DNA from 3 places in the Paenarthrobacter nitroguajacolicus genome. Region 2 is predicted to be linked to each of the others. Evidence: predicted binding sites of a transcription regulator. Region 2 holds the regulator's gene; each other region holds the start of a gene.
What was found. Region 2 encodes HrcA, which represses chaperone genes, less so after heat shock. Its sites were predicted from a motif close to TTNGCACTCGNNNNNNNCGAGTGCNAA; they were not measured.

Region 1 (6,185 bases), 720 kb from region 2:
ATCGCTATCCAAGCCGAGGAGCAGTTTGTCCTGTACACGGGCGTGCGTCCGAGCGCCGAGCAGGTGCGTGAAGCTTCGGAGTTCTCCCGCCGCTAGCTCTTGTGACACATCAGGCCGTCACTGGCTCCACGACAACAGCCACTCTTTCCTCGCCGATCCGGGTGAGGACCAAGGTGGCTGTTTTCGCATCCTTGCCCTTGATGGGTTTGGCGGGAAGTAGTTGCTTCCGCAGCTCTTCCGGGGTCACTGCCGTGCCGCGCTTCTTGATATCCAGCACCGTGACGCCGTTGTTCTTCACCCATGCCTTGAGCGCCTTGACGTTGTAGGGCATCACTTCAAGCACTTTGTAGGCACGGGCGAACGGGGTGTCATGCAGCTCGGGGGCGCAGATGTAGGCGATGTGCTCGTCCACCAGATGCCCACTGAGGCGTTCTGCGACGTCGGCCACCAGCCCTGCCCGGATCACCGCCCCATCGGGTTCGTAGAGGAAGCCCTCGACAGGTCCGACGGCGGCTACCGGGCCGCCGTCGAAATCCGCACCGCTGGTGATTTCAGCGGCGCCTTGGCTGCCGATAACCAGCGCTGCGCGACGCACGCCGGGGCGGGCCACTGCGTTGAACCATAAGGTCACTTCGGTAACATCGCCGCCCACTGAGACCCATTGGGCCTCGCAGCCTGACGGCACGGAATCATGGGGGATGCCGGGACCCATTTTGACGCCGATTGCTCGACCGGTGGCTGCCAGGCGTTCAACGAAGGATAACGGGGGAGAGAACGCTTCAGGGTCCCAGATCCGCTTGGTTCCGGAGGTGGACGTGGTTCGCCGGGCAGGATCCAGCCACACACCGTCGATCCCGTCAAGTTCCACGGACGTGGCATCCGAGTGCACCACAGTGGCGTGCGGGAATGGCATGAGGTTGATCGTGGCGCAGGCGGCAGTGGTTTCATCCATCTCAACGGCGGTCACCGAAATGTCCATGGAAGCCATCGCCATGGAATCGGCACCAAGGCCGCAGCCGAGGTCGGCAACGTGCGGGATGCCCGCCTTCGCGAAACGCTCGGCGTGCCGGGCCGCGACGTTCAAGCGCGTTGCCTGCTCCAGTCCCGCTTGAGTGAAAAGCATCTGCCGGGCGAACTCGCCGAACTTGGCCTCGGCACGTGTCCGCAGGCGGGATTGCGTGAGGACCGCGGCCACGAGTTCGGGGGAGTGGCCCGCTTTCCGGAGCTCGGCATTGACGCTGAAAGAGTCGGCTTCCCGGTAGGGCCCCAAGGAGGCAAGAAGTTCCCATCCTTCAGTTGTCAGCAAGGGCGCGATCTGTTCCTGCGGTGCGTGAGGCATGGGATCAAGCCTAACGGCGCGGTGCTTGACAACGTGACCGCCGAATCAGCCCGATAGGGTTGTTTTCATGGAAGACAACGCAGCCCCGCATCACTCCACCATGACAAAGTTCGCTCGTCCGGCCCTGATAGCGGGGGCAGTGATCGCGGTGGTTTGCGTCGGCCTGCTCATCATTATCTTCGCGCTGGATTCCTTCAATGCCGCCACCTACTCTGTCGCCGGCAAGAGCGTTAACGACGCCACCGAAGAAGCGCGGGGCATCCGCGAACTCTACAGCGGCGCCAGAACCGGTGGAATCATCACCTTGGTGATCTCCGGTGTCGTAGCTCTTGCCGCTGCCGTAGTGCTGTATCTGAACCGCGGCAACGCTCCGCTGGACGAGGACGACGACGGCGAAGACTACGACCTGGACGACCTCACCGGCCGGTGACGGAGGTTCACTCATGACGAAATTCTGGCACTCGCCTTGACCGAGTGCTAACGCTTACATAGAGTCTTGTTAGCACTCTCCCCCGGAGGGTGCTAATCACGCCAAGCGTCTTCCGGCACCGCGACGACGGTTGTACGCTCCGGCACCCTAGTTCTTAGTCCATGAATCAGCTCATGAAAAGGAGAGTCCGAGTGTCGGTCTCGATTAAGCCTCTTGAGGATCGTATTGTTGTTCGCCCGCTCGAAGCAGAGCAGACCACGGCTTCCGGCCTGGTAATTCCGGACTCCGCACAGGAGAAGCCGCAGGAAGGCGAAGTTGTTGCAATCGGCCCCGGCCGCTTCGATGACAACGGCAACCGCGTACCGGTTGACGTAGCTGTTGGCGACGTCGTCATCTACTCCAAGTACGGTGGAACCGAAGTCAAGACCGGCGGCAACGAGTACCTCGTTCTGTCCGCCCGCGACGTCCTTGCGATCGTCGTAAAGTAACTTCCTGGAGCCCCGCACCGCCGCCGCGTTGGAATCATTCCGACCGTCAGCGGTGCGGGTTTTCTGTCTTGAAAGGACACAACCATGGCAAAGCAGCTTGCTTTTAACGATGCTGCCCGCCGGTCTCTTGAGGCCGGTATCGACAAGCTCGCCAACACTGTCAAGGTGACGCTTGGCCCGCGCGGCCGCAACGTCGTGCTGGACAAGAAGTGGGGCGCTCCCACGATCACCAACGACGGTGTGACCATCGCCCGCGAAGTTGAGCTTGACGACCCCTACGAGAACCTTGGCGCACAGCTGGCCAAGGAAGTAGCAACCAAGACCAACGATGTCGCCGGCGACGGCACCACCACGGCCACCGTGCTGGCACAGGCCCTGGTCAAGGAGGGCCTCCGCAACGTTGCTGCCGGCGCCGCTCCTGGCGAGATCAAGCGCGGCATCGAGGTTTCCGTCGAAGCCATCGCAGCCCGCCTCCTGGAGAACGCCCGCGAAGTCGAAGGCACCCAGGTTGCCAGCGTCGCAGCCATCTCCGCGCAGAGCGACGAGGTTGGCGAACTGCTGGCCGAGGCGTTCGGCAAGGTTGGCAAGGATGGTGTCATCACCATTGAAGAATCCTCCACCACCCAGACCGAACTGGTGCTCACCGAGGGCATGCAGTTCGACAAGGGCTACCTTTCCCCGTACTTCGTCACCGACGCAGAGCGCCAGGAAGCAGTTCTTGAAGACGCCCTCATCCTGATCAACCAGGGCAAGATCTCCTCGCTGCAGGACTTCCTGCCGCTGCTGGAAAAGGCCCTGCAGGCCAACAAGCCGCTCTTCATCATTGCTGAAGACATCGAAGGCGAAGCCCTCTCCACGCTGATCGTCAACCGTATCCGCGGCACGCTCAACGTTGTTGCCGTCAAGGCTCCGGGCTTCGGCGACCGCCGCAAGGCCATGCTCCAGGACATCGCGACGCTCACGGGCGCCCAGGTTGTTTCCCCGGACCTCGGCCTGACCCTGGACAGCGTTGGCCTCGAGGTACTTGGTACCGCTCGCCGTATCACGGTGACAAAGGACAACACCACCATCGTTGACGGCGCCGGCACGGCCCAGGACGTTGCCGACCGCGTGGCGCAGCTGCGTGCTGAGCTTACCCGGACGGACTCCGACTGGGACAAGGAAAAGCTGCAGGAACGCCTGGCCAAGCTGGCCGGCGGCATCGGCGTGATCAAGGTTGGCGCAGCCACCGAGGTTGAGCTGAAAGAAAAGAAGCACCGCATCGAGGACGCTGTTTCCTCCACGCGTGCAGCCCTCGAAGAAGGCATTGTTTCCGGTGGCGGTTCCGCTCTCATCCACGCCCTCAAGGCGCTGGACGAGTCCCCGGCCGTCAAGGCCCTGGAGGGTGACGCGGCAGCTGCTGTGGGCATCGTCCGCCGCGCCTTGGTTCAGCCTTTGCGCTGGATCGCCCAGAACGCCGGCTTCGATGGCTTCGTGGTTGTTGCCAAGGTTTCCGAGCTGGAAGCCAACCACGGCTTCAACGCCAAGTCGGGCGAGTACGAGGACCTGATCGCCGCTGGCGTGATCGACCCCGTCAAGGTCACCCGTTCGGCTCTCCGCAACGCCGCTTCCATCGCTGCCCTGGTTCTCACCACCGAGACCCTGGTTGCCGAGAAGCCGGCTGAGGAAGAAGACGCACACGCAGGCCACCAGCACTAAGAGCCTGTTATACAGAAGCCCCGGTCGCCTTGACCGGGGCTTCTGTTGTTTCCGGGGTGGTGTCGTGGCCTGTGTCGCTCAGCTATTGTGAGCGCACGACGGCGGCGGTAACCTGACGCTAATACGGCGGCTTGGGTGCGTCAACGGGGCGCATCGACGCCGACGGGTGAGCCATGACGATGCCTGCCACAGCTTTGGACCTGGGACGCTCGGCATTCTCCGAGCACCGCTGGAGCGATGCCTTCGAATGCCTCGCACGCGCCGACACCGCAGGGGGACTGCCTCCTCAAGATATCGAGTTGGTGGCCTCCGTAGCGATGCTGTTGGGCAAAGACGCCGAGGGCGTGGCCTACCTGACCCGGGCGCACGACGAATTCATCACGCTGGGCGACACGGATAGTGCCGCACGCTGCGCAGCGTGGCTGGTGCTGTACTTGATGGATCTCGGTGAGCCCGCCCGCAGCAGCGGCTGGATGTCCCGGGCCAAGCATCTGGTGGAAGGGCTGGATAGCCCTACCGCAGCGGAGGGCTACCTGTTGGTGCCGGAGGCACTTGGTGCCCTGTACGGAGGAGCTCCGGAGGCGAGCTTTGCGATTTTCAGCCGGGCGTTGGAGATCGGCCGGCACTTCCAGGACAAGGACCTCATGGCGCTGGGCCAGCTCGGCGTCGGAACCGCCAGGCTCACCCTCGGATTCCCTGATGAGGGCCTTCAACTTCTTGATGAAGTGATGGTCTCGGTCATCGCGGGCGAAGTTTCGCCCATCCCGTCCGGGATCATCTACTGTGCGGTGATCGGCAACTGCCGTTTGGTGTTGGATGTCCGCCGTGCCCAGGAGTGGACGGCCGCGTTGGAGAAATGGTGCGGGGACAGGCCGGACATGGTTATGTTCAGCGGGCAATGCCAATCCCACCGGGCGGAGTTGTTTCTCCTCCATGGCGCATGGGATGACGCCCTTGCCGCGGCGCGGATTGCCCAAGACCGTGCGCGGCGGGGCGATCCGGAAGCCACTTACGGCGCTTGGTACCAGCAAGGGGAAATTCTCCGTCTCAGGGGAAGCCTGGCCGAAGCCGAAGCTGCCTATGCAAGGGCCGGGGAGACGGGTTTCGAGCCTCTTCCCGGTATGGCCCTGGTGCGATTGGCCCAGCAGAACGGCCCCCAGGCCCAGTCCATGATGCGTCGGGCAGTGGCAGCATCGGATCCTGCCAACCGGCGAAGACTTCTTCCGGCTCTTGTTGAGGTGGAACTCGCCGCCGGTGAGCTGACAGCGGCAAGGTCCGCTGCCAGCGAATTTGCGTCCCTTGTTGACCCGGAAAAGCGCCCTCTGGAAGCTGCCCTCGCTGCCCACGCGGAGGCGAGCGTGCTCTTGGCTGAAGGCAGCGCGGAAGCTGCCCTGATGGCGGCACGGACGGCATGGAGGCTGTGGTTCTCCCTTGAAGCCCCGTATGAGGCAGCCCGTTGCCGCGTGCTCGCGGGCAGGGCCTGCGCGGCGCTGGGCGACCCTGATTCGGCGACCATGGAATTCGAAGCGGCCCGGGCGGAATTCGTGGAGCTGGGTGCCGCTCCCGCGGCCTCAGAAGTAGTGGGCATCAGTGGGGAACGCGATCAAGGCACCAACTCGCCGCTTACTGTCCGCGAACTGGAGGTCCTGCGTCTGGTGGCGGAGGGCAACGCGAACAAAACCATTGCCCGATCCCTTTACCTCAGCGAAAAGACCGTTGCGCGGCACGTGAGCAATATCCTCACCAAACTCGCTGTGCCATCGCGCGTGGCTGCGACCCGGTATGCGTTCGATCACCACCTGTTGAGCTAACGCCATCTGTTGAGGTAACGCTCGTTCGCCTGTGCGCATAAGTACCCATGCAGCTCGGGTGGGAATGGGTCATTCTGCCGACGCGGTGGATGGGGCTGGACTCATAGCTTGGCTGTATGAACATTCCACTGCTTGCCGGCACCGTATCCACCGTGCTCTTCGCCGCCAGCATGCTCCCCATGCTTCTGAAGGCCGTGCGCACCAAGGACCTTGAGTCATACAGCGTCGGCAACATCGCCACCACCAACGTGGCCAACGCAGTGCATTCGTTCTATGTCTTTGATCTTCCGGCAGGCCCCGTATGGCTGCTGCACTCCTTCTACGTTGTGGCGTCTGCCCTCATGCTCCTGTGGTGCCTGCGCTACCGGAAGGTTCCTGAAGACACACACAAAGAACCCATCGGAGAACCAGTAATTGAA
Region 2 (6,185 bases):
TTGTAACGGTGGGGTTGCCCGTGGTTTACGCGGATTCCCGCCGAGACGGAGAAGCACGTGAGGGCCACCCAGATGGCGGTGGCGATCACGGCAAAGATGTTGCCCACAACCGGCAGCAGCACCAGAATGTTGGCCAGCACTGCGGCGATGGTGGGAGGCAACGTGAAGTTCAGCGCCTCTTTGGATTCCTGCGCGGTGAACGGCCCGCGATCCCGGAAAATCAAGTAGATCAGAAGGGATGGCAGGCACCCCAGGATGCCGCCAAAGTGGGCCAAGGTAGCCCACTGCCTGTCTTCGCTGGCCGTCAACGGGAGTGCGTTGGCAGGCGCGCCATGGTACTGGGGCCGGCCTGCGGCGCTGCCCGGTTCTTCAGGAGCGTTATCTGCCACGGTGTCTTCCCTTTGCTGTAAAGATGCTGCGGTATTGCTGTCCCAGAATACCGGCCCCAAGGTACTTTCGGGGACCAACGCCCCGTTGACACGGTAGTTGCTGATAGCTCATGGACCGTGGCTCAGGGAACCGTCAGGAAATCGATGACTTCTTCAACGCGGCCCAGAAGAGATGCTTCAAGGTCGGCATAGGTGCGAACTGCCCCGAGTAGCCGCTGCCAGCCCAAGCCTATGTCCTCCGCGGTCTCGTGGGGCCAGCCGAAGGCCGTGAGGATTCCTGTCTTCCAATCGATCCCCCGGGGTACGGCAGGCCAAGCCTCGATGCCCAGGACCTTTGGCCGGATGGCCTGCCAGACGTCCACGTAGGGGTGGCCGACAATCAAAACGTTTCCTGCCGCTCCGGGTACCGTCATTGCCTCGGCTGCGATGCGCGACTCTTTGGACCCGGGGACAAGGTGGTCCACCAAGATGCCGAGTCGGCGACCCGGCCCGGGGTTGAAGGCAGCGATGGCCGACTTCAGGTCGTCTACGCCATGCAATGGCTCCACGACGATGCCTTCCACGCGGAGATCGTCACCCCAAACCTTCTCGACGAGCTCGGCGTCGTGTTTTCCTTCCACCCAGACGCGGCTCGCCTTGGCCACCTGGGCACGTTGGCCCTGTACCCTCACGGATCCGGAGGCTGTCCGGGTGGAAGGGGCGGCAGAGGCGGCAGGGCGGGCAGCAGGAGGCATCAGCCGGATTGCCTGCCCTTCCAGAAGGAACCCGAATCCCAACTGGAACGACTTGGTCTTTCCGCGCCTGTCTTCAAGGGAGACAACGTGCATTCCGCCTGATTTCTCAACACGGGTGACTTCGCCCACCCAGCCCGACTGCACGTCTTCGAGGACCATTCCCCGCTGTACGGCCACTTCCGGCAGCTGTTTTTTGCCAGGAGCGGACAGATCCTGCGGGCCCCAATTGTCGAAAGCCAAGGGATTCCTACCTTTTGTGCTGGTTTTTGGCGCGGGCCGAAGGCGGCCGCGCGAGGTTTCAATGCTAGCAACGGGGTGGCTCATACTAGACTTGTTAGCACTTGGGCATGTTGAGTGCTAAGTGTGGTGGTCCGATTGAGATCCCGCGTTGACCGGTCGTAGGGACCAAGGCAGTCGTCAGGAGGTGGAGCAATGAGTGAGCCGCGCAAGCTTGAGGTGCTGCGTGCCATCGTTGAGGATTACGTGCATTCCAGGGAGCCTGTTGGATCAAAGGCCCTCGTGGAACGGCACCATCTTGGCGTTTCCAGTGCCACCATCAGGAACGACATGGCTGTCTTGGAAGAGGAAGGCCTCATCGCGGCACCCCACACCAGCGCAGGCCGAATCCCAACAGACAAGGGCTACCGCTTATTCGTTGACCGAATTTCCCAGGTCAAGCCGCTTTCGGCCGCCGAGCGCAGGGCCATCCACTCGTTGCTTGAGGGCCCGGATGATGTTGATGACATCCTGGAGCGCACAGTGAGGCTTCTGTCGCAGCTGACCAACCAGGTGGCCGTGGTGCAGTATCCCCATTCCAATCGCGCGCTGGTCCGGCACGTGGAATTCGTCCTGTTGGCCCCAAAGCAGGTGCTTGTGGTCCTCATTGCGGATACGGGCAGCGTTGGGCAGAAGGTCATCGACGCCGGCTCTGACGTGAGCAACGAGGCGCTGATGCTCCTGAGGTCCCGCTTCCTCGGCAGCATCGCAGCCACCCAGATGGCTCTTTTGCCGCAGGTGCTGCCATCGGTAGTCGCCCTGTGCCCGCCGGAGCTCCGCAGCCTGGCGCAGACGTTGGCTCAGGGGCTGCAATCACTCAGTGACACCAGCCGCGAAGAGCGCATCCTGATGGCAGGAACGGCCAACCTGGCCCGCTCCAATGTGGATTTCCCATTGAGCATCGGTCCCGTGCTGGAGGCACTCGAGGAACAGGTTGTCATGCTTCGGTTGTTGTCTGACATGGGGGATGATCCCCGGGGCGTAACCGTGAGCATTGGACGCGAAAATCCGTACGACGGCTTGGCTGAGGCGTCCGTCGTGGCTACCGGCTATGGCTCCGGGGCCAAGGTGGGGATTCTCGGTCCGACACGCATGGACTACCCCACCACCATGGCAGCAGTACGCGCCGTGGCCCGTTACCTTTCCCGCATTCTCGGCGGCTGAAAACCGGTCCGAGGAAACATCCGCAGTACAACAAGGAAGAGATACCGACTTTGAGCAGCCACTATGACGTTTTGGGAGTCTCGCCGGAAGCCACCGGGGAAGAGATCAAAAAGGCGTACCGCAAGTTGGCGCGGAAACTGCACCCCGACGTAAACCCCGGTGAAGATGTCGCGGAACAGTTCAAGGCCGTGACCCACGCTTACGAAGTGTTGTCCGACCCCCAGAAGCGCCGGGTCTACGATGCCACCGGCAATGAGAACGGCACCGACAACGGTTTCGGTGGCGGCTACTCCGGCCAGGGTTTCGCGTTCCAGGACATCTTCGACACCTTCTTTGGGGGCGGTGGCGGCCACGGTGGACCAGCCTCGCGTGTCCGTCGCGGCCAGGACGCACTCATCAGCGTCCGCATCGACCTGAAGGACGCCGTGTTCGGCGTCAACAAGAAGCTTGAAGTGGACACTGCCGTGGTTTGCCCCACCTGTGACGGCAGCTGCTGCCGCCCGGGCACCCACCCGGAACGCTGCGACATTTGCGGTGGTAGCGGCCAGGTACAGCGGGCTGTCCGCTCCATTCTCGGTCAGGTCATGACCACCGCGCCTTGTGGTTCCTGCGAAGGCTTCGGCACGGTCATCAAGGACCCCTGCAACGAGTGCAACGGACAGGGCCGAATCCGCAGCCGCCGTTCCCTCACCATCAAGGTACCGGCAGGCGTCGCAACCGGGACGCGCATCCAGTTGTCCGGGCAGGGCGAAGCAGGTCCCGCAGGTGGTCCTGCCGGTGATCTCTATGTAGAAATTCGGGTCAACAACGATTCCATGTTCATGCGTGAAGGCGACGACCTTCATGCCACACTGAGCGTCCCCATGACGGCGGCGGCACTTGGCACCGAGCTGCAGCTGGACACCTTCGACGGCGCACAGGATATCGACGTGAAGGCAGGCACGCAGTCGGGCGAAATCATTACCCTCCGCGGCATGGGCGTCACGCACCTCCGTGGTTACGGACGAGGCGACCTCAAGGTTCACCTGCACGTAGAGACGCCAAGCAAGCTCGACCCAGCCCAGGAAGAACTCTTGCAGCAGCTCGCCAAGCTGCGCAATGAGCAGTTCACCGAAGGAAAGCTTGTGGCAAGCGGGGGCATGTTCGCGAAGCTGCGGGACAAGCTCGGTAACCTGTAGCGGTGAGCAACCCCGTTTTCTTCACAGCCGCGGGCAGCCTCGGCCAGGTGATCCCCGGTTCCACATTCGTGCTCGAGGGTCCCGAGGCCCGGCATGCTGTAACGGTCAAACGCCTGGCCGCGGGCGAGCCCGTTGATATAGCGGATGGTTCAGGTGCGCGGCTGATAGGCACGGTGGTGGACGCCGGATCCAGCAGTTTGACCGTGAAGGCGTCTGAGGTGCTTTTCGAGGAGCAGCCGGGAGTCCGGTTGGTGCTGGTTCAGGCCCTGGCTAAAGGTGACCGCGATGAACTTGCCATCGAGACGGCCACGGAACTAGGAATTGATGCTGTCATTCCATGGCAGTCTGAGCGCGCAATCGTGCGTTGGAAGGGCGAAAGGGCTGCCAAAGCCCACGCGAAGTGGCAGTCGGTGGTCACTGCGGCCGCCAAGCAGGCGCGGCGAGCCTGGATTCCTGAGGTCCGGTCCATCGTGGATACCGCCAATTTGGCGAAGGCGGTCGAGGCCGCTGACTTGGCCATCATCCTGCATGAAGACGCCAAGAATCCCTTGCGGACTGTCCTCGAAGAGTCGGCTGCGTTGCTCAGTGACGCTGCGGGGTCACCGCGGGAGGTTCTTTTGATCGTTGGACCGGAGGGCGGAATCTCACCGCGTGAAGTAACACGGCTCAGCGACGCAGGCGCCGTAACGGCCCTGTTGGGTCATCATGTCTTGCGGTCGTCGACGGCGGGACCCGCCGCCGTCGTTCTTGCCAGTGACGTTCTGGGCCGCTGGTAAGCAGCCTCGCAGGCTATCCAGCCCCGCACGCTATCCGACGTTGAACAGGCGGGTATCGGTGCTCGTTTCGATGGTGGCGCCGGCTTCATCGACTTGTGAAACCCGCAACTCATACTTTCCGGTCTTCAACGTGGCGCTGAAGGTAAATAGTCCGTACTGACCTGGTTCACCGGTCGCCTTGGTTTGACCGGTGAGCAGGCCGGTCTTTTCGCCCTTGCCGTTCTCTTGGAGGATCTGCCAGCTGACGGGCCTGGAGCTGTCGGTGCTGCGGCCGTTGAACTTGACGACGCCTGCCGGCAAGGACGTTTCTTCCTGCGGATCGATAATCCAGAGCGGCGCGACCAGGGAGGCATTCCGTTCCATGGGTTGGCCGAGCTGTACCTGCCCGAACGCCATGTAGTCCTTGTGTCCATCAACCAAAATGACAACCTGGATTTGCTGGCCTGAGTTTATGAGTCCGGAGGACGAAGCTGCTGCTGTAGCCGTGTAGACCAATTGCTGGACGGCGCGATGGGCCATTCCGGCGTCGAGGTTTGAGTTGAAGGCGTCCCGCGAAATATCAACGGTGATCACATTCTTGCCCGAGATGGACGTAGCAAGACTCTCGGGGTCCTGCCACGGCGTGAAGAAGTCGTGGTCCAAGGGTTTTTCGGCCATCATGATCCGCAGCGCTGTGGTCACAGGATTTTCGTCGCTCGAAATGTCCCTGAACTCGCGGTAGAGGTAAACCTCCTCCTTGCTGCGTCCGATCCAGTACACCGGGATTTTGGTGGAAGCCTGCGTGGTCTCCAGCGGGGCGTGGCTGGCAGGGGCGTCCTGGACGGTGACTGGTGGCGAACTAACGCTTGCTTGGCTACTGCCGCCGTTGGCGATGCAACCGGTCAGCAAAAGGACAGCAAACATCGCTGGCACGGCGATGACGGACCTCGTCCGACTGCGCGAGCCATTCCCGATGATTGCTGGCTTCGTGATGGGCTTCCTGCCTTAACGTGTCTCTCTTGGCGGCCGCAGCCACCCGGGCCGGACCGCGGGGTGCTGATCCCACCCGCTATGCCAGCTTGGCACATCGTCGACGGCGGTCGGTCGGGTTCGGGCTGTCAGGCGCCAACTGAAACATGATTGATACCGGCTTGATGCAGAGTTGAGACAATATGTCTGACGTAACAACCGGTCCCTGATGTTGCCGTTGGTTGAGGTTCAACGCGGGCCGGGCTGGCGTAGGATTGAAGACAATCCGGCATCCGGGCGGTCGCCTTTAAGTGGCCACGAATGTCGAATCGATGGCGTTAATACGACCAACCGGAGGAGAAAAGGCCCTAAGGCCAGCACTATGAGTGAATCTTTGAACGGGCGGCTCAGGACCGGAAACGGCAACCAGCCGCCCACCGAGTTCCCGCACACACTACCGGGTACGCGCACGGAAGTTGTCACGTTCGACAACTCCGACCAAATGGTTCACTCGTTGGGCAGCCACGACGAAGCCTTGCGATACATCGAGGAACAGTTCCAGGACGTTAATTTCCACGTCCGTGGCAACGAACTTTCCATGACCGGGCCTTCCACAGTCATTCCACGCATCATGCGTCTCTTGGAGGAAGTCCGGGGGCTCGTGGCGAAGGGGACGGTGGTCACTCCGGACATCCTGCAGCAACTCGTGTCCCTGCTGAG
Region 3 (6,185 bases), 690 kb from region 2:
CCGGGGTTGCCAGCCATGAAAACGTGGACAGTGCATTCAAGGCTTTGGCCCGGGTCCTGCCCACCTGGCAATTGAACTGGGTCTATCGCGCGGTGGACGAGGACTTGATCCTCCAGTTGAGCAAGAACTACTACGACGGCGGTCTGCGACGCCTGCCGGACGGCAATTCGGTCACTGGCCTGGATCGATCGATTCACGTGGAGTACATACCCGACGGCACCGGGCTGCCCGGAGCGGACCATGAGGGCGTTGAGTCTGTCACTGCAGAAGTGAACCGCGTGGTGGACCTTGTCTTCGAACACGCCAGGCTCCGGCCCCGTACTTCCTTGGCAGTGGTGACCGCAAGCCTGCGCCATGCTGCCAGGATCGGCGAGGCCATCAGGCTCCAATTGCCTAACCACACTCTTTTGTCCAGCTTCTTCGGAGCGGGCCCCGAGTCCTTCCGGGTGGTGGACCTTGAGCGCGCCCAGGGGCTGGTGCGTGACCACGTGATCTTCTCGCTGGGCTATGGCCGCACTCCGCACGGCCGTGCGCTCCATTCCTTCGGCCCGTTGTCCACCGAAGGTGGGCGAAACCGTTTTGCCTTGGCGATGACGCGCGCTCGACGCTCCATGCACGTCCTCACGTGCTTCCGGCCTGAGGATCTCGACCTTGATCGCCTGGCCCATGGTGCAGTGGATTTCTATGAACTGCTGGACCGGGAACTCTCCGGTAACAGTAACCTTGGAACACCTGCCTCCCGCGCTGTAGCTAGTGAGCAGGCGCTGGGTGAGGATCCGTTGGTGGCCGATCTTGGCGAACGCCTGCGTGCACGTGGAGCCCGGGTCTGGCATCTTTACGATGGTGTGCTGGATATCGCGGCGGCCGCGGACCCCGTCCACACCATTGGCCGCGAGGGTGCGGAAATCCCCACCCCTGTCGCCATCGAATCGGATGGCACTGAACGGTACCGGCGGATGAGCGTCCGTGAACGGAGCCGGTTGCGGCCGCAGTTGCTTGAGCGTATGGGCTGGCGCTACATGTCGCTTTGGACGATCGAAGTGTTCACGGATCCGTCCTCCTGCGCTGACCGGATCGGTTCGTACCTGGGGCTTGAGAACCACATCGCCCAGTCCGCTTCTGCCCACCATGGCTTCCTGCATTCGGATGGTGAACAATTGAATCCGGGCAATGAAGACCAGAGGGTGGACCAGGGCTCCGCCGTCCATGCAGACGGCGAAGCTCAGGCCGTTGCCCGTGAAGAACATGGCGTCGCCGCGACCAAAGGCTACGCGGAGAATGGGAAAGAAGCACCACTGATGGATCAGGAAACAGGCACAGAAGACCGCGCCGCGCAGGACTCCGGCGAGCCGGTCAACGATGCCACTGAAGAAGCCGCGGATGCCAAGGCCACGGCAGCTAAGACAGCCTCCAACGGAATTCTTCCTACGAAGGCCGCAGAGGATGATCCCCGGCGATGGGGCGACGACTCCGGCTACGACCATGAACAGTGGCTGAAGGAACAGAAGCCCCCGCATTGGGGATGAGCTCCATCCGGCAGCAGACCCACGCACTATGGGCTGACTAAAACAAAGAAGAGCTTGCCTTGCGTTGATGCGCCGGCAAGCTTTTCTGCTTGTTGGGGATCGGCGGCCACCACTACCAAGCCGTCGGTATCACTTGTCCCCAGCCATTCGCCGGGCTTGCCGCCTTGGGCTGATGTCCATAGAACGGGCACCGGGCCCGCAAGAACCTGGCTTTGCCGGGCCTCGTCATAGGAGCCCGCCGCGGTAAGGACCACTGTAACCAGCTGGCCGGGGGAGAGAAGCTGGATGGATGAGGGATCAGCCATCCTGAGTGGGACCGCTGCCGAGCCCACGGGTGCGCCCGTCAGGAGTCCCGGGCCCAGCAGGCTGGCCTCCGTAGGTATCTGCCCCCTGCGGAGGGGGGAAGCAAGCTGACGGCCAACAAGGGTGCCGATACTATGCACCGATCCGGTAATCGCGAGATCGGGCGGCACTCCAACGCTGGTGAAATCAGATTCTGTGAGGCTGCTACCTGTCGGCAGGTCGCGGGCTGCTACCACGATGCTCACGCGCTGCTCAGACGCAGGAGTGAGTTGCTGGACGGCGATGCCGGCAGCCACGCACAGCAGGAGCGCAACGGCCAAGCGGCGGTTGCGTGAAATCCATGATCCAAATCCGCCCCGCTGACCGACATGACCTCTTGGACGGCGGCTGAACCGCGAGGTGTCTCCGGCTCGGGAACGGGATGGTCGGGCAGGAGAGCGGTTCAGCGGCGGCCAGTCACCGGCGGCTGCTGCTGACCGCTCGGCGCGGGCAATGAGGGCTCTGCGGGAGGAAGATGACATCCCGCCACGTTAGCCAGTCGCACCGGGCCGCAAACAGCGGTCCGGTGCCTTATGTGGAAAACCTTTTAGCTGGCTGCGGCTGCAGTTGCGGGTGCTGCTGCCGGGGCCGCCGGAGCGGCGGGTGAAGCTGGTGCGGCCGAAACCGTGCTGCCCTTGGCATCGCGGGAATCAGTCCGGTAGAACCCGGAGCCCTTGAAAACGACGCCAACGCTGTTGAACTTCTTGCGAAGCGCGCCCTTGCATTCGGGGCACTCCGTCAAGGAGCTGTCAGAAAAGGACTGGACGATGTCAAAGGCATGGTCACAGTCTTTGCAGGCGTATGCGTATGTGGGCACTGAGTTCCTCCTTCAGGACAAAGTTCAGGTCCTGTGCAACACCGGCGGAGAATGTCCGCCTTAGCAGTCGCAGGGCCTGAGTGCTAATTCTATCATTGGTCCCTGTCTGGTGTACCAGCGGATGTGCCGGACCGCACTTGCCGGGACAAGGCTGTCAGCCGGGCTCCGGTCCGTCGTGGAGTTGGACGACACCCGACGGGGTCAGCACCTGGCGTACCGGGCGATCAAATGCCTCGGCGGGAATCGAGCCTGAAGGCAACAAATCGTCGTCGTACACCACTGCGATGGTGGGCGGCCGCTGGCCGGCAGCATCGAGGCCTTGGAGAAGCCGGTCGTAGTAGCCACCGCCTTGGCCAATGCGGTTTCCGTCCCGATCCACGGCTGTGGCGGGCATGAAGATCCCGGCAGCTTTGGCAATCACGGTGCTTTCCAAGCGTTCACCCTCCGGTTCGTCTATGGGCGCATAGGCGGACCTGACAAAGGCCGTGGAAGGCGTCCAATACACCCAACTCAGTAGCCGGCCAGGCTCGCAAACAGGCAGCAGCACTTGATGCCCGGCCTCGTGCAGGGACTCGATGAGGGGGATAGTGGGCGGCTCGAAGGCGACGCCAAGGTACACAGCAAAGGTGGCTGCGCCGCCGGGGGAGAGCTCCGCTGCCCAGGCTGTCCCATGCCGCGCAAGCGACTCGCCAGCAGTTGCTATGTGCTCCGGAGTGAGTGTCCGCCGGTGCAGCCGCCGACTGCTGCGGATGTCTTCCTTGGATGCCATATGTGTCCAATCTGAGGTTCTCCCCGCTCGCTGAAGAGCAGGGGCTGTCCGCTACCAAGACGAAATGTGCGTCCCGCCGCGGCGAGGGGTTTAGCCTATGATGTGTTCCTTCCGTTACATTAGTCCGGTGACTCTAGAAAACAACGCTGTCCGTAAGGCCGTCATCCCCGCAGCGGGCCTTGGCACCCGGTTCCTTCCCGCCACCAAGGCGATGCCGAAGGAAATGCTGCCCGTGGTGGACAAGCCCGCCATCCAGTATGTGGTCGAAGAAGCAGTCAAGGTGGGCCTGCACGACGTCCTGATGATCACGGGGCGCAGCAAGCGCGCGCTGGAAGACCATTTTGACCGCGTGCCCGCTCTGGAAGCCACCTTGGCTGAAAAGGGCGACACCGCCAAGCTTGAGGCCATCCAATCCGCCACCAACCTCGGCGACATTCATTACGTCCGCCAGGGTGACCCGAACGGCCTGGGCCACGCAGTCCTTCGTGCAAAGCAGCATGTTGGCTACGAGCCCTTCGCCGTTCTGCTGGGCGATGACCTGATCGATGCCCGCGAGGACCTGCTAAGCGAAATGATCGCTGTCCAGCAGAAGACCGGCGGTTCCGTGGTTGCCCTTATTGAGGTGGAGCCGTCCAAGATCAGTGCTTATGGTTGCGCTGATGTTGAGGACAATGGCGAGGACGGCTACGTGCGCATCAAGCAGCTCGTCGAGAAGCCTTCTCCGGAAGAGGCCCCGTCCAACCTTGCTGTGATCGGGCGCTACGTCCTGCACCCGGCCGTGTTCGACGTCCTGGAGAAGACTGCACCCGGACGCGGTGGAGAGATCCAGCTGACAGACGCCCTCGAGGTTCTCGCTGCCGGCGAGGGCGAAGGCTATGGCGTCTACGGCGTTGTCTTCCGCGGCCGTCGCTACGATACCGGTGACAAGCTCAGCTACCTCAAGGCCTGCATCGAGCTTGCCTGCGAGCGTGAAGACCTCGGTCCTGAGCTTCGCGAGTGGCTGCCCAACTTCACAGCCGCTCTTCCCAAATAAACAAACTCATGATGTACGGCTCCGCGATCTGGCCGGTGACGCTGGAAAGCGGAGACCTGCTGCTTCGGCCTATCCGTTACCGCGACAAGCGGGAATGGTCCGAAGTCCGTTCGCGGAACAGCGAGTGGCTCGCGCCATGGGAGGCGTCCAACCCGGCACCGGGTGGGCGCCTCCCCAGCTACCGCCAAATGGTGGGTTCCTTGAATGAACAAGCCCGTCAGTCCACCGCCCTGCCATTCCTCATTGTTGAGCGAACCGATGGCTTTGGTGAGCCGAAAATCGTCGGGCAACTGACGGTTTCATCGATCGTTTGGGGGTCGGCCATGATGGCCACCCTCGGATATTGGGTTGATAAGGACCGTGCCGGGCACGGCATCGCTCCCACAGCGGTTGCGATGGCCACAGACCACTGTTTCAGGGTGCTGGGACTGCACCGTATGGAAATCAACATCCGCCCCGAGAACTCAGCGAGTTTGCGGGTGGTGGAGAAGCTTGGATTCCGCGACGAAGGTTACAGGGAGCGCTACCTGCACATCAACGGCGAATGGGCTGACCACCGCTCCTTTGCACTGACCTCCGAGGAAGTTCCAGAGGGACTTCTGTGCCGGTGGCTCAGAGGATAAACGGGCAGGTCATCGGCCTTTTTGCCCGTATCTCCAATCATTTGCGGACTCGCGGGCGACACACCGGCCGCAATGCCGCCGCACCCGAAGATTTGCTTCTACGGTTTTGAATGTGGACTTCCCTCTCAGCAGCTCAGTGATACTCGTGGTCACTGTTGCGCTGTGGATGGTCTGGGTGGCGCCCTATGTTCTGCGGAACAGGCGGCAACAAGTCCAAACGGCCGGTGTTCCAGCAGAGGCTTTTGATGACGAACCAGACGAAACGCAGGCAGGGGTGGTACTGACTTTGGCACCTCAGCAGGAGAAACCGATGGAGACCATGCATAGCGAAGCACCGGCGTCGCCCCAGGAATCCCGCGCGGCCGAGCCCGCCCTCGGGAAGGTACCCACTACTCCATTCACTATCCGCTATGCCCGGCTAACACTGGCCCTGGCAGGTCTTGCCCTGCTGGTGACAGCTGCGGTGTCCGGAGTCCTACGAATTCTTGGGATCGGTTCTGTCTGGTTGCCGCTGGTGTCGCTCATCGGTGCGGTGCTCGCCGTCGTAACGCTGCGGAAGCTGGCCCTGCGGGATCTTCGCGAACGCCGGGCCCGCCGTGCTGCTCAGGCCTCGCCCATCCCGACGCCTGCGCGATACCTGCCGAAGGAACCGGCTGTGGAGTCGAAGGAAACCACGGTTTTCGACGCCGAAGCCACCAGCCGTGAGGCTGCTCGCTTATCCGCGGTGGAACTGCGGCAGGCAGCGCTGGCCGTGGCTATTGCCGCGGGAGACAAATCTGCTCAGAATACGAAGGATTCGAAGGGTGCCTCCTGGCAGCCAGTCGAGGTCCCGAAGCCCACTTACGTGGCTGCTGCCAAAGCACCGCGTCCGGCTCCAGAGCCCTTGGATCTGCCCGAAGCACCAAAGCCTGTGGGCAAGCCTGTCCTGAAGCAGAACGTTGAACAGGCTGAGGTTGCGGCCGCCGTAGTCGCATCCGCCAAGGGCCACAGTGCTCTGAGCAACTTGGACGATGTCCTGCAGCGTCGACGCGCCTAACCACACGTGACAACGCTGTGCGTTGCGGGTGGCACGGGC

Region 1: groES (co-chaperone GroES) is a predicted target of HrcA. The motif match lies at 1,794-1,820, and genes of this name have one in related genera.
Region 3: KCX59_RS15490 (FmdB family zinc ribbon protein) is a predicted target of HrcA. The motif match lies at 2,746-2,772, and genes of this name have one in related genera.

What each region holds. Positions count from the first base shown of each region.
Region 1 is NZ_CP073234.1:3,284,778-3,290,962, reverse strand. It holds gene KCX59_RS15590 (shikimate 5-dehydrogenase) at 1-96, shown strand, start outside; gene KCX59_RS15585 (class I SAM-dependent methyltransferase) at 110-1,339, opposite strand; gene KCX59_RS15580 (hypothetical protein) at 1,407-1,769, shown strand; gene groES (co-chaperone GroES) at 1,961-2,257, shown strand; gene groL (chaperonin GroEL) at 2,342-3,955, shown strand; gene KCX59_RS15565 (response regulator transcription factor) at 4,129-5,766, shown strand; gene KCX59_RS15560 (hypothetical protein) at 5,883-6,185, shown strand, end outside.
Region 2 is NZ_CP073234.1:2,568,002-2,574,186, reverse strand. It holds gene KCX59_RS12230 (DUF4870 domain-containing protein) at 1-389, opposite strand, end outside; gene KCX59_RS12225 (DUF3097 domain-containing protein) at 512-1,363, opposite strand; gene hrcA (heat-inducible transcriptional repressor HrcA) at 1,556-2,563, shown strand; gene dnaJ (molecular chaperone DnaJ) at 2,614-3,741, shown strand; gene KCX59_RS12210 (16S rRNA (uracil(1498)-N(3))-methyltransferase) at 3,744-4,517, shown strand; gene KCX59_RS12205 (GerMN domain-containing protein) at 4,548-5,420, opposite strand; gene KCX59_RS12200 (PhoH family protein) at 5,848-6,185, shown strand, end outside.
Region 3 is NZ_CP073234.1:3,259,744-3,265,928, reverse strand. It holds gene KCX59_RS15500 (ATP-binding protein) at 1-1,526, shown strand, start outside; gene cpaB (Flp pilus assembly protein CpaB) at 1,553-2,350, opposite strand; gene KCX59_RS15490 (FmdB family zinc ribbon protein) at 2,416-2,685, opposite strand; gene KCX59_RS15485 (5-formyltetrahydrofolate cyclo-ligase) at 2,840-3,454, opposite strand; gene galU (UTP--glucose-1-phosphate uridylyltransferase GalU) at 3,552-4,487, shown strand; gene KCX59_RS15475 (GNAT family N-acetyltransferase) at 4,499-5,110, shown strand; gene KCX59_RS15470 (hypothetical protein) at 5,256-6,146, shown strand; gene KCX59_RS15465 (SDR family oxidoreductase) at 6,153-6,185, shown strand, end outside.